Regions from separate parts of the Paenibacillus sp. PvR098 genome, predicted to be linked through region 1. Evidence: riboswitches for the same ligand, from Rfam matches in the RefSeq annotation. Region 1 holds a riboswitch; each other region holds the start of a gene.
What was found. Region 1 has a riboswitch for cobalamin ahead of JOE45_RS21810 (ABC transporter substrate-binding protein). Riboswitches for the same ligand answer to the same signal wherever they lie in the genome.

Region 2: linked by a shared signal. The riboswitch ahead of JOE45_RS07940 (nitroreductase family protein) and the one ahead of JOE45_RS21810 (ABC transporter substrate-binding protein) in region 1 are both predicted to bind cobalamin.
Region 3: linked by a shared signal. The riboswitch ahead of JOE45_RS10780 (energy-coupling factor ABC transporter permease) and the one ahead of JOE45_RS21810 (ABC transporter substrate-binding protein) in region 1 are both predicted to bind cobalamin.

What each region holds. Positions count from the first base shown of each region.
Region 1 is NZ_JAFIBU010000001.1:4,390,962-4,395,243, forward strand. Features, by position in the region: gene JOE45_RS21795 (Lrp/AsnC family transcriptional regulator) at 1-325, shown strand, start outside; gene JOE45_RS21800 (aminotransferase class I/II-fold pyridoxal phosphate-dependent enzyme) at 340-1,545, shown strand; gene JOE45_RS21805 (aspartyl-phosphate phosphatase Spo0E family protein) at 1,675-1,944, shown strand; cobalamin riboswitch at 2,082-2,291, shown strand; gene JOE45_RS21810 (ABC transporter substrate-binding protein) at 2,457-3,479, shown strand; gene JOE45_RS21815 (FecCD family ABC transporter permease) at 3,481-4,282, shown strand, end outside.
Region 2 is NZ_JAFIBU010000001.1:1,594,081-1,598,362, forward strand. Features, by position in the region: gene JOE45_RS07935 (ABC transporter substrate-binding protein) at 1-1,276, opposite strand, end outside; gene JOE45_RS07940 (nitroreductase family protein) at 1,342-1,899, opposite strand; cobalamin riboswitch at 2,066-2,268, opposite strand; gene JOE45_RS07945 (AI-2E family transporter) at 2,551-3,555, opposite strand; partial or broken gene JOE45_RS07950 (Lin0512 family protein) at 3,789-3,965, opposite strand.
Region 3 is NZ_JAFIBU010000001.1:2,151,546-2,155,827, reverse strand. Features, by position in the region: gene JOE45_RS10795 (energy-coupling factor ABC transporter ATP-binding protein) at 1-356, opposite strand, end outside; gene cbiQ (cobalt ECF transporter T component CbiQ) at 353-1,192, opposite strand; gene JOE45_RS10785 (energy-coupling factor ABC transporter substrate-binding protein) at 1,153-1,437, opposite strand; gene JOE45_RS10780 (energy-coupling factor ABC transporter permease) at 1,443-2,201, opposite strand; cobalamin riboswitch at 2,350-2,537, opposite strand; gene JOE45_RS10775 (SDR family oxidoreductase) at 2,642-3,427, opposite strand; gene JOE45_RS10770 (hypothetical protein) at 3,474-3,950, opposite strand; gene JOE45_RS10765 (hypothetical protein) at 4,143-4,282, shown strand, end outside.

The sequences.
Region 1 (4,282 bases):
GGCCAAAGTGGACAGCGAGAAAGTCACTGCCCTTATTGAAGTGCAAATTACGCCGGAGCGCGGACGCGGCTTTGACGCGATTTCCGAACGCATTTATTTATATCCAGAAGTAAAATCGGTCTATTTGATGTCCGGGGCATATGATTTGCTCGTAGAAATCGAAGGTAAGACGCTTAAAGAGGTAGCAGCGTTCGTTTCCAATAAGCTTTCCCCGATTGATCGGGTGCTGTCGACGAAGACGCATTTTATATTGAAAAAGTACAAGCAGGACGGAATTACCTTCGAGGACCATGAAGATGACCGCCGTCTCTTGATCTCGCCATAAAGGACGCTGAGAAGATGATAGAGCATAAACAGGACCAGCAGCAACCACTGCAGACGAAGTCGATGAGCGGCTACCTGGCTCCGCTCGTGCGCGAAATTCCGCCATCAGGCATCCGTAAGTTTTTTGATCTTGTGAGCGGCAGCAAGGATATTATATCCCTTGGTGTGGGGGAACCTGACTTTAGCACACCTTGGCATGTTAGAGAAGCGTGCGTCTATTCGCTAGAACGCGGGAATACCAAGTATACACCGAACTCCGGTCTGCCCGAGCTGCGGGAAGCCATTGCCGAATACTTATACGAATCGTTTCATGTGCCTTACGAGCCTTCAGACGAGGTGCTTGTTACGGTAGGGGGAAGCGAAGCGATCGATTTGGCGCTGCGCGCTTTGGTTACTCAGGGAGACGAGATTCTTATACCGGAGCCTTGTTACATTTCTTACAGCCCGATTACTCGAATCGGCGGCGGTATACCCGTCGGTATTGAGACATTCGCCAAAGACGGGTTCAAGCTGACAGCGGAAGCGCTCAAAGCGGTGCTCACACCTCGTTCGAAAGTGCTTATTTTATGTTATCCGAGCAATCCTACCGGGGGCATCATGACCTATGAGGATTGGCTGCCTATTGCCAAAATCGTAGAGGAGAACGATTTGATCGTCATTTCCGACGAGATTTATGCCGAATTGACCTATGATCAAAAACACGTCAGCTTCGCTTCGATGCCGGGCATGCGCGACCGTACGATCCTTGTGAGCGGTTTTTCCAAGGCGTTTGCAATGACCGGTTGGCGGATGGGGTATGCCTGCGGGCACCGGGATCTCATCTCGGCCATGCTTAAAATTCACCAGTACACGGTCATGTGTGCTCCGTCCATGGGACAAGTTGCTGCGCTGGAAGCGCTGAAACACGGTCTGGAGGAAAAGGACCGGATGGTAGAGTCATACAACCAGCGTCGTCGCTTGGTCGTTCAGGGCTTCCGGGAAATCGGACTGCAGTGCCATGAGCCTCAGGGAGCGTTCTATGCATTCCCCTCCATTCAGGCTACGGGGCTTAGCTCAGAGGAATTTGCTGAGAGACTGATTCTTGAGGCAAAGGTCGCAGCCGTGCCAGGCAATGTGTTCGGGTTAGGTGGAGAAGGGTTTGTCCGCTGTTCCTACGCTACATCGGTCAATCAATTAATCGAGGCCATAGATAGAATAGGAAATTTCATCAAAAAACTGTAAATTCGACAAAATTAGCCATTTTCAAGCTCCCTATAAAATGTTATCTTAGATTTATGGAAGATTCATATGTTCATTCATATGAATCTTCTTCTTTATAGGTCTAAAGATATGAGACGGGAGGGATGAAGAATGGCTTTTCCAGAATATCAGCTTCGGCAAAACTTGAGTATCGGTTGGATTCGTGAGAATGATCATAAGGCCAAGTGGATTTTTGGAACAAGAAAACGAGCTTCGTCTGCCTTATCTTTAGAAGATGACATTTATCACCTTCGACGTGAACTCGAGAGTCTTGTGCAAAGTGGAAACGACCTGACATCGCCGCAGGTGGTAAAAATCAGTATGGAGCTTGATCTTAAGATTAATGAATATATGAATCTGCATCGAAGAAGTCGGTCTTGATCGGCTTCTTTTTTGTTCCTTATCGTGCTTTAATAGCTCTTAAAAGCTTTGAAAGCTGAGGTCTTTTATGTTAACATCATAAAGAATAAGCTGGAGAGACGGTAGGAATAGCCTTACATGCAAGTCATGCCAGCGAACAACAATATAGCGATTCAGGTGCCTGCACGGTAAGATTGCCGCTTGCGGGTTAAAAGGGAAGCCGGTGCGAATCCGGCGCGGTCCCGCCACTGTATACGGGTAATGCTCTTTATCAAGTCACTGTCTTCATCTTAATGAGACGGGAAGGCGAAGAGCTCTTGAATAAGCAGCCCGTAAGTCAGGAAACCTGCCTGAATCTGCATTCGATGCGGCCTTTCGAGGAGAAGGAGCAGATCACGCAGCCTGCCGGCAGCATATCGACCTTGATGTCGACTGGTGCTGCGCAGTATTGTCAGTGTGTGCCCTCTGCTTTGGATACAATCCGAAAAGCAGAGGTCTTTTTGTTTGTAAAGATGTTGAGGAGAGATGAACATATGTACCAGGGTAAGACGAATCGTATAAAAAAGCGGCTGGTGGCAGCCATCCTGAGCTTGGCTTTGGCAGGAGGGTTGGCAGGATGCGGAAGCACTGCGTCAACCCCGGGGCAGGGTCAGCAGGCAGATGCGCCCAAGGCGGGTGGTACTAAGCAGGAAGAGGCGTCCACATCGGTGAAACGGACGACATATCCGCTCACGATCAAAGATGTTACGGGAAAAGAGTTTGTATTTGATAAAGCACCGGAGCGAATCGTCTCCACTTCACCGAGCGAAACGGAAACGCTGTTTGCTTTGGGGCTTGGGGATCGGGTGGTTGGTGTATCGGATTTCTGCAACTACCCTGCGGAAGCGGCCTCAAAGCCCAAGGTCGGGAGCATCATGAAGCCGAACGAGGAGGCGTTGATTGCAGCGAACGCCGATGTGGTCATGACGGGCGTATCCATGAATATGGCCGTAGTGGAGCAGCTTCGCGGATTGAAAGTGAATCTGTTTAAAGTGGAGCCGAAAACGGTGGACGATGTAATGGACAACATTCTGCTGATGGGGCAAATCTTCGACCGGCAGGAGCAGGCGACAAAGCTGGTCGATTCAATGAAAGCCGAACGTCAAGCCGTACTGGATGCGGTGAAGGTGCTGGAGCCGGAGCAGAAGAAAAAGGTGTTTGTCGAGTTTTCCCCGGGCTGGACGGTCGGTAAGGGCGAGTATATTGACGAACTGATCGGTTTGGCCGGCGCTGTCAATGTGGCCGGCGGTGAGAAAGGCTACGTGAAGATCAGCGAGGAAAAGGTGATAGCGGACAATCCTCAGATCATTATTTATCCGATGGGGATCATTGATGATAAGTCCCAAAAGCCCATGGATCAACTGATTCGCGAGCGCAGCGGCTGGGAGCAGATCGATGCGGTGAAGTTGAATCAACTGGTTGGGTTGGACAAGGATATCATGAGTCGTCCGGGTCCGAGAATAACTCAAGCTTTGACGGAAGTAGCTAAAGGAATTTACCCGGAACTGGTGAAATAAGATGAAGCGAAAGCTGTGGATTTGGGGCGGAGCCGCTTTGGCAATGCTTTTACTTGCTGCCTCCTTAGCCCTGTCGATCGGTACAGTGCGCATCCCGCTAGGTCACGTGTGGGGGATCATGCTGCATCAGTTGCCTTGGGTCGGCGACCGTATCCAAGCCGATTGGAGCGCGGCTTCTGAGCAAATCGTATGGAAGGTCAGGCTTCCGAGGGTAGCATTGGGTATTCTGGTTGGAGCTGCTCTGGGATTGGCCGGTGCAGCCTTTCAGGGCGTACTCCGTAACCCTCTTGCCGATCCTTATACGCTCGGCGTTTCTTCTGGGGCATCGGTGGGCGCATCGTTTTTGATTTTGTTCGGACTACAGTATACCCTCTTCGGAGAGTGGACGGTACCGGCGGTAGCGTTCATGACCGGAGTACTATCGCTCTGTACGGTACTCTTGCTGGCACGGACGGACGGCAAGCTGCGCAAAGAAACCGTCATTCTTGCCGGTGTAGTGATGCAGGCTTTCTTGGGTGCCTTCGTTTCGTTGATGGTGGCCATGTCGGATCAGGTGATCAATGAGATTATCTTCTGGCTAATGGGTAGCCTGGCGCTGCGCGGATGGACTTATTCCATGGTACTGCTGCCGTATTTGGCTGCCGGCTCCTTGGTGCTCCTAAGCTTAGGCCGGGCAATGAATTTGTTCGCGCTCGGGGAGCGGCAGGCGGCGCATCTCGGAATCCATGTCGAGCGGACGAAGCTGATCGTATTGGTGGCCGCTACTTTAATCACGGCTGCGGCGGTATCCGTATCGGGTGTTA
Region 2 (4,282 bases), 2.8 Mb from region 1:
GGAACCGGTTCCATAGAAGTCCAAAAATAAACTCTCTTTTGAGAACTAGCAAGAGAACTTGCTGGATGTACGACAACCGTAATCGTTTCAAAGCACCAGTTGCCGTCACCGTTAAAAATAAGCCTGATTTCTCAGGCTTCACTTTAACTCCGTTTCCCGAGTTTCGATTCGTACCATCCCTCGTTTCCCTAATCCCGTCCTGATTGCGATCTTCAAATCCCAGGCTGTCCAATATGCCATTGGCCTTCTCCAAATGATAATCATACGCCCTGACATTGGGGTTATACCATGGTGATCCAGGTGGGATGACCCCTGCATTTCCAACCGCTCCATTACCGCCGAGCACTTTTTCGGCAATCGCAGCCCGGTCAAGAGCATAGGTTATCGCGTGCCGCAAATCTTTAAGACCCAATAGAGGATGATCCAGATTAAATACCATACGGACGATACTTCCATGAGGATTGCTTTCCATGACTTGATAGCCTGCTTTTTTCAGCTCCTGAACATCTTTGTAATTGTTGGACAAGACGGCATCGATATCCTTATTTTTTAGCGATAATACCGTGTTGTTGGCAGTGATAAAGGAAATTTCCTCAACAACGGGCTTTCCTTTAAAATAGTCTGCATTAGCCGTGAATAGATGCTGCCCGGACTCTTGATTATAGCTCTTGAGAATATAAGGACCGGTTCCAACAGCAGCTCCTTCTCCGCGGAAGGATTTGGGGTCTTTAACGTTAGCCCAAATGTATTCAGGAATAATAGGGATCACTCCCATGACTTCTTCCACAAATGGTGAAAAAAGCTTATTTAGATGAAAGACTACGGTCGTGTTATTTTTAACTTCGACATCGTCTATCATACTGGTATCTCCCCAAGCGAAACCATGCTGAGAAAGATATGCAAACGTAAATTTAACGTCAGAAGCTGTGAGTTCCTTCCCATCCTGCCATTTGACACCTTCTCTCAAATGAACGGTGTAAGTCCTTCCGTTATCGGAAGTCTCCCAACTCTGAGCCAACCATGGAATAATACCCTGTTGATCCTTCCAGGTTAACGTATCATAAAGATAACTGACTCGAAGGTACCCAGCTGGTCCTCTGGAACTAAAGGCAAAGGGGGATGGGAACCCGGCATCGCTCGTCCAGGCAAGTCTCAGCTTTTGGGGATCTCCATTCCGTTGAACTTCCTTATTCGATTCGGAATCCTGCTGAGAGTTACATCCAACTAGTAAAACCGCAAAGAATACATAAAGCAGAAAATAAACGGCACGGTTCATGTTCCTTCTCCTTAATTTGGTACATGAAGTCTCGACTCGACAAATTCTTCCGGACAAATACCAACTTACAGCCATGTCGTTTTGTCTTGGAATGCCGTACGTTTCGTTTCCACACTGTCAGCAGAAGGATAGCCGACGAATACGGCCCCGACAATTTTCTTGTTCTCCGGGGAGCCGATCAGCTTGTACAATCGTTCGTCTCTGGAAAGACCTATGCCTCTTGTCCGCCATACTAGGCCCAGCCCCAGCTCCTGCGCAGTCAGCCACATGGAATGTATCGCGCAAGCAACGGCATATTCATTATCCTCGGAGGACGCTTCATCGCCCGGAATGACATCCGAGGTGGCTACAATGACAAGCGGCGTTGCTTCCAGCACCGCGATCGATTCCTTCACCAAATGCGGCTTCGTTGGAAACCGCTCCTCCAGAAAATCCCGGGCGATCTGTTCATATCGCGCCTTCGCTTCCCCGCGGATTACATAAAAATGCCACGGTTCACGCAAACGATCGTTGGGCGCCCAGGTGGCCGCTTCCAGCAGCGCGTTGATTTTCTCCGTTTCTACTTCTTTCGGCTCATAGCTTCTTACCGCTCTGCGGCTTCTTAATGCTTTCGTGATGGACATTGTTCATATCTCCTTTTGATAGAAAATAAAAAAAGCATTTCCAACATTGAGAATGTTAGAAATGCCTGGATATAACTCTAATAAGGCAGGCGCTTTCCAAAGAAACTGAACCACCTACATAAAAAGAACATCCGATCTCTAACACTCCCTAATTCCGCGTAGGGCTGCAGTGTTGTTAAAATAGGCAGGTCTCCTGACTAAGGATATATCTTTCAGACCTTCCCGGGCTATATTCCAGTGGTTGTTCTGAAAGGATCAGCTTGAGTTGCTGAAATCCATATACAGTGGCGGGACCGTGTCGGAATGAAACCGAACTTCCCTTTTAAGTGATAGAAGCGTTCTTCTCACACCTATTTTCTATTGATATGAAGTTGAGTTGTATCCAACCTACCCTTTTTACTGAATACTTCCTTTAGCTTAGTTGCGAAACTTGCAATTGTCAACGCATATAAAGACAATTACCCAAATACTACCATCCGTCCTTGATCAAACCGGATATTTCTTAAATTTCCACATTGAAATCTCGATCCGCCATAACTTGAACAACAAAATCTATTAACTGAGAATCTCTGCATATCATAAACCGCCGCGGTGTGCTGCTTCATAAATTCATGCGTTCCTCGGGTTCAAGACCAGCTGCCAAAACATCGATTATTCCGCCGTATCGACATCAATGATATCTAATACAAAGATAAAGATAGGAATTCCCACGATCAAGCCCCATATGCCCAGGTAATGCTCTGAGAAAATGAGAATAACAAACGTATAGAACATAGGAAGATTCACTTTAGAAGACATCAGTTTCGGATTTAAGAAATAACCCTCCAGGAAGTGAAGCACAGCGATTATGGATAGCACATAGATCACCATCAGATGTCCGCCTATTGTATACCCGATGATACATAAAGGAATTAATGAAATTAAAAAACCCACTACGGGAACTAAACTAAGCAGGAAAATCATAATGGTTAGAGCAAACAGGTAAGGAAAGCCTAGAATCCATAGTCCGATAATCGTAAATACAGTATTGCATAGAGCAATAAGCATTTGAGCTTCAATGACTTTCCCGAAAGACAGAATGAATTTCTTACCAAAATACTCGAACTCTTCATAAAGCCAAGAAAGCTTGCTTCTTTTTAACCTGGAAGTAAATGCAATAATTCTATTTTTCTCAAGAATAAAGACAAAGCTCAGAACGATCGCCAAAACGAATGTTGTTCCCCAATTACTTATTCTAAGAATGTATTCAAAGCCTTGTTTTACGTAAGATTGCAAATTCAAGTCTTTCAAGGTTCTGTACACATATTGGGATAGTTCATCTTGGGGGACTGGCATATTCGTTAATCCGACCAGAATATCTTTTAATTGTTTGATTTGCACATAGACCTTCGGCAAGTAATTAATGATTGCGATAACGAATATGGTAACCATAATCAGATATAACAATATAATGATGACCTTACTATTGACAATCACGTATTTACTTAATTTTCTCGTTAGAACTTGCTGAAGACTGTTCATGATGTAGATTAATAAAAAGGTTAACAGAATCAAGTTCAGCATGTCCCTTATACTAAATAGCAAAATACATATAACGATAATGATGAAGAATCGTCTTACCGTTAAATTTAAAAAGAATCGCCTAATATTCTCCACCCATTCATCTCCATTCAAGTCACCCGCCAATTTTCTCTCTACTCTAGTCTACAAGATGAAAATTGGTTAGCGCAATGATAAATACGCAAGCAGGCATCTAGAATTATAAAAATTCTTAATTTGTAATAAAAATAAGCCGAATTTTCATTTTTGATGAAGTTTCTACCTAGCGAGTTATAGGACAATTTACCCTCCACATAAAAGTAAGTAAAAATGTAGGGGGCTTAGCGGGTTCAAATGATTCGGTCCAATCTAGCCTCCTTGTCAGCAGGAACGGCCAGCCTTACCTTCACTTTCATGTTATGTATGTCGTTATTGGGAAGAACCGATCGTAGACCAGGCATTGAATTATGGTGTATGGAATTTTGAACTGCCCTGACGGCTGCCTTTGTCACGTTTTGCCCATGTAGACGAAAATATTTTTACACTTACACATGTGATATTCCAGAATTAATTAGAAAATGGAGCCCGCAAACCCGCGTGGCTCCATTTTTGTTGTTACGCATAAATATGCAAAGACTTTCAGCAACCTAACAGTTTTTTTTCGCTGTATCCTACTCATTTTTGCTCCCCTTTTCTGAGAGAACCAAAAATAAAAAAGCCGCGCAGCGCGCGATATATGTTCTTGTCCCTCGACAAGTCCATTCTTCAATAGTAAAGCAATTCATCCCAATCATTTTCAACATAAACTTTCAGTTGAATCAACAGCTAACTTTAAGAGGAATCT
Region 3 (4,282 bases), 2.2 Mb from region 1:
GTAATGTCATGCTCGGGTATCCCGGCATTTCGTAGACCGTAGGAGATATCTTCGTACGGCGTACTGAGAATCAGCTGATGCTCCGGATCCTGAAACACAAGTCCAACCTGCTGCCGGAGCTTTTGGAGGTCACTCGGACGATAGGACATAGGAGAACCCTTCCAGCTCATCTCTCCGGCGGCAGGGCGGTGAATGCCGATCGCATGCAGGAACATGGTGGATTTGCCGGACCCGTTATGGCCGCAAATCGCGGTTTTCTTGCCTGCAGGCAAGCTCATCGTCAATCCTTGAAGCGCCTCATCCCCAGTTCCGGGGTAGCTGTAGCGTACATCGTGAGCCTCCATTAACGATTTCATATCATATCCCTCCAGCGAAGCCCCAGCTCGAATAGCAATAATAAGGTCACTCCGATACGGCTTTCCCATACATAACGCAAGGGCACGGGGCCCGCTTGATAAGGAGCCAGTTGAATATCTTGCGTAAATCCTCTTGCTATCAGACCATGCGATAGACTCTTAGACCGCTGCATCGTCTTGCCGAACAACCGGACGATCAGGATAGCCGTATCCTTCAGCCTGCGATCGAAGCCGGTCTGACCGCCGCGAGCCCTTTGAGCCGTATACATCTGCTGAGCCGTATCCGAGAGCACGAAGAGAAAGCGGTACATGATCAGCATCAATTCCAGCACCAACGACGGCACACGCAGTTTTTTCATCACCTGAAACAGATCGGACATTGAAGTGGTCAGCATGAGAAAGGTAATACAGGATAAACAAGCGATGATCCGGATGAGCAGGCCGAACGCTTGGTACATGCCTGCTTCCGTTACATAAGCCGTCCACTGTGCAAAGGTAAAGAGGGTGATCCCATTGGTGAGGGCCGTTACGGAATCGGTAGCTGAAAACTCGATGACAAGCGCCGGAAGACTGGCTGCATAGAAGAGGCAGGACGCCCCGATGAGCAGGCTGTACACTTTGACGGGGACCTGGGCATATTGGGTAGCCCATAGGAACATCCAGCCCATGATCAGGAGCTGAATGACGGGATGAGCTAAGTAAGACAGCACCAACAGAGAGGCTGCGAATCCGCTTTTCCACATCGGAGAAACGGACCGCAGCTTGTTCGTATAAGAGAGCGTATCGATCAGCTTAATCATAACGTTTTGGATTTGGAGGCTCTGCCCTTGAACCATCCGAACGCATAGCCGATGAAACCTGCGCCGATAGCAGCTTGCAGGGCAAACAGCATGCTTTCGGTTTCACCCGGAGGCTCCATCAGCGGGGAAAACCAGGGCTCATAAGCAGGCTGAATCTCGGTGATCATTTCTTCCGCAGCGCCGTCAGCTCCGCCAAATTCGCCGTTCACGAACAGGAGGGGAAGAACGGCCAATAATACAACGATGATCAAGATGAGAACGCTCATTTTACGGGTTATCATGGTGGTTAAGCCCCCTTCATTTTACTCTGCAGCAGTGACATTTCCTCAGAGCTGTTGGATTTCAGCCAGTTCCAGATCAGTACGGTGAGCAGTCCTTCGCTGATGGCCAAAGGGACTTGGGTAATCGCAAAGATACCTCCGAATTTAGCGAGCGAAGCGAGGAAGCCGCCGCTCTCTGCGGGAAATGCCAAAGATAATTGAATCGAGGTGACGACATAGGTAGACAGGTTAGCCAGCGCAGCCGCCGTAAAGATGGATAGCGTTTGTTTCCCTGTGGATCTCATCATCCCCCTGTATGCCGCATAACCGATCATGGGACCGGCGACAGCCATAGAGAACGCGTTGGCTCCAAGGGTGGTCAGACCGCCATGAGCAAGCAGCAAAGCTTGAAACAACAAGACAATGGATCCGAGCACGCTCATGGGCAGCGGACCGAACATGATGGCGCCAAGGCCCGTCCCGGTAGGATGCGAGCTGCTTCCTGTCACGGACGGAATTTTGAGTGCCGACAGGACGAGGATGAAGGCGCCAGCCACACCCAGCATGATTTTGAGTTCCGGCGTTTCCCTCGTAATTTTAATCAAGGCCCGGAGCCCGAGAATAAAGAACGGCACAAACACAGCCCACCAGAAGATCGCCCATCCCAGCGGAAGAAAGCCCTCCATAATATGCATGGCATAAGCGGATTGAGGTTCATTGACAGTCAGGTACAACGTAAATCCCAGGACTAATAGAAGCGTGCTTATTGCTTTTTTAGAGATCATACTTTACATATCCTCCTGTGTACGTAGTTATAGAACTCAAAAAACCAATCCTATTGGATTGGTCAGGGGTACGCATGAATAGACGACAAGATCCGTTAGCGGTGATCATCGTTTCATTATTCGTACACCATTCCTTTCCTCGAAGGCATTCGGGTGCGTAGATTAGGTAGGTCTCCTGGCTCTTGGATCGTTGTGTTCTCCCGTCTTCCCCAATGAATCATCGAGTGACATGCTGAGAGAAACTCCCCAAATACAGTGGCGGGACCGCTCGGGATTTGCACCCGATTCCCTGTTACCCTTTGCTAGTACAAAGGCACCTGATCTACTATGTATGTAATTCGTTTGTGGTAATTCATGCATATATGTATTCGCTATCAATCGTCAAATTCCTCTAAGTAACACGAATTTATTGAAATATAACACGAACGATAGGGTTTTGTCTATCTAAATCCTCCATCGGAATGCAAGATTTGGCCTGTAATCCACTGGGCATCATCCGTTGCTAGAAAAGTGATAAGCCGAGCCGCATCACGAGGCAATCCAACTCTCCCCAAAGGGGAGTGGCCTGCTAGCTCCTGCTGCAAATCCGGTGTCATCCAGCCTGTGTCGGTCGGTCCCGGATTTACAGCATTTACCGTGATCCCCTTGGACCCGACCTCTGCAGCAAATGTTCTTGTAAAGGCGTCTATAGCGCCTTTCGTCGTAGCATAAGAGATTTCGCCAACCATAGGACCCAAGGATTGACCGGAGGTCATGCTTATGATTCTGCCACCTGTGCCTTGACTAAACCTTCTTGCAAATTCGACGCTTAACATAGCTACGGCCCTAATGTTGATCGCATAGTGAGCATCTAACGATTCAGCAGTCATTGTATTCCAATCATCGTTTACAGAATAGCAAGCGTTATTCACCAGGATCGACGGCTTTCCCAGCTTTTCCTCAACTGTTTTTAGAATAAAAGGGATATTGTTTACATCGGAAAGATCAGCCATGATATGCTCACATTGTACGCCAAGCTGCACAATCTCATTACTAAGCTGGTCTTGTTCCTCGACATTACCGCCCCATGGCATGGTTTCATCGTAGTTAACCCAGTAGGTGAAGAAAATATCTGCTCCCTCGCTAGCCAGCGCTTTACATATTGCGGCACCTATTCCCGCGCTGCGGCTTGCTCCAGTTACGATGGCAATTCTGCCTTGTAATTTACGGGTGTTCATCGGATTCATCTCGTTTACACTTCCGTTTCCTAATAAAATATAAACTGCTGAAATGCTATGTTCTGGGTCTTTTCTTTTTCCACCACAAGAAGACGATGCCAATGAGTACCAACATAACTACGAGAGCTAGGGTGAAGCCTGAACCAGTGCTTGTCTGCACCATTGGAATCGGTTCTCCAAGTTGGTCTTCGTTAAATCCGGTGGCCAATCCCGTATTCCCGCAAAGCCTCGGCCGCAGTTTCCCGTCCTCCATCCCGGCAAACACAACGTACTCGTCTCCTGTCTTAAATTCCGTCCAACCGTTCTGGTTTAAGGTAAGCTTACCGCTTGGGTCACCCTTCCAAGCCTTAGCGACTTCAAAATGAAGTTTATCTCTGTTTTGCGAAACTACGGTTCCTTTAAACACCATTTGGGAAAATTCCATTTCTTCTTGGGGAGCGCGCGGCGGAGCACAAGACAGGGCAAATGCCGATTGCGAAGTAATAAAACTGAAGCATAAGAGGATTATCAAGATGAGACTTGCTTTTTTCATACGATCAACCCCAGACCTATGAATTGGTTAGCTTACCTTATAACGTAACGCTGAGGGTGAATGTTGCACAAGAGAAAAGCCGCTTAAACCCTGTTTACTTCAACATACAGGTACTAGAAGAAAATAGTACTATTTCAACATGTGAAAACCCTTTAAAATATTTATAAGGAAGAAAATGTTAGGGATGATCTTATGATGGTAATGACGGATCGTATAACGATGTTAAAAAAGCATGAAAATGATTGCTACAGCATCTGTCTGTATTTATTACAAAGTGAGAAGCTGGCTTGCGAAGCAGCAAAAAAAGCACTTTATAATTTGAGTATATGCGA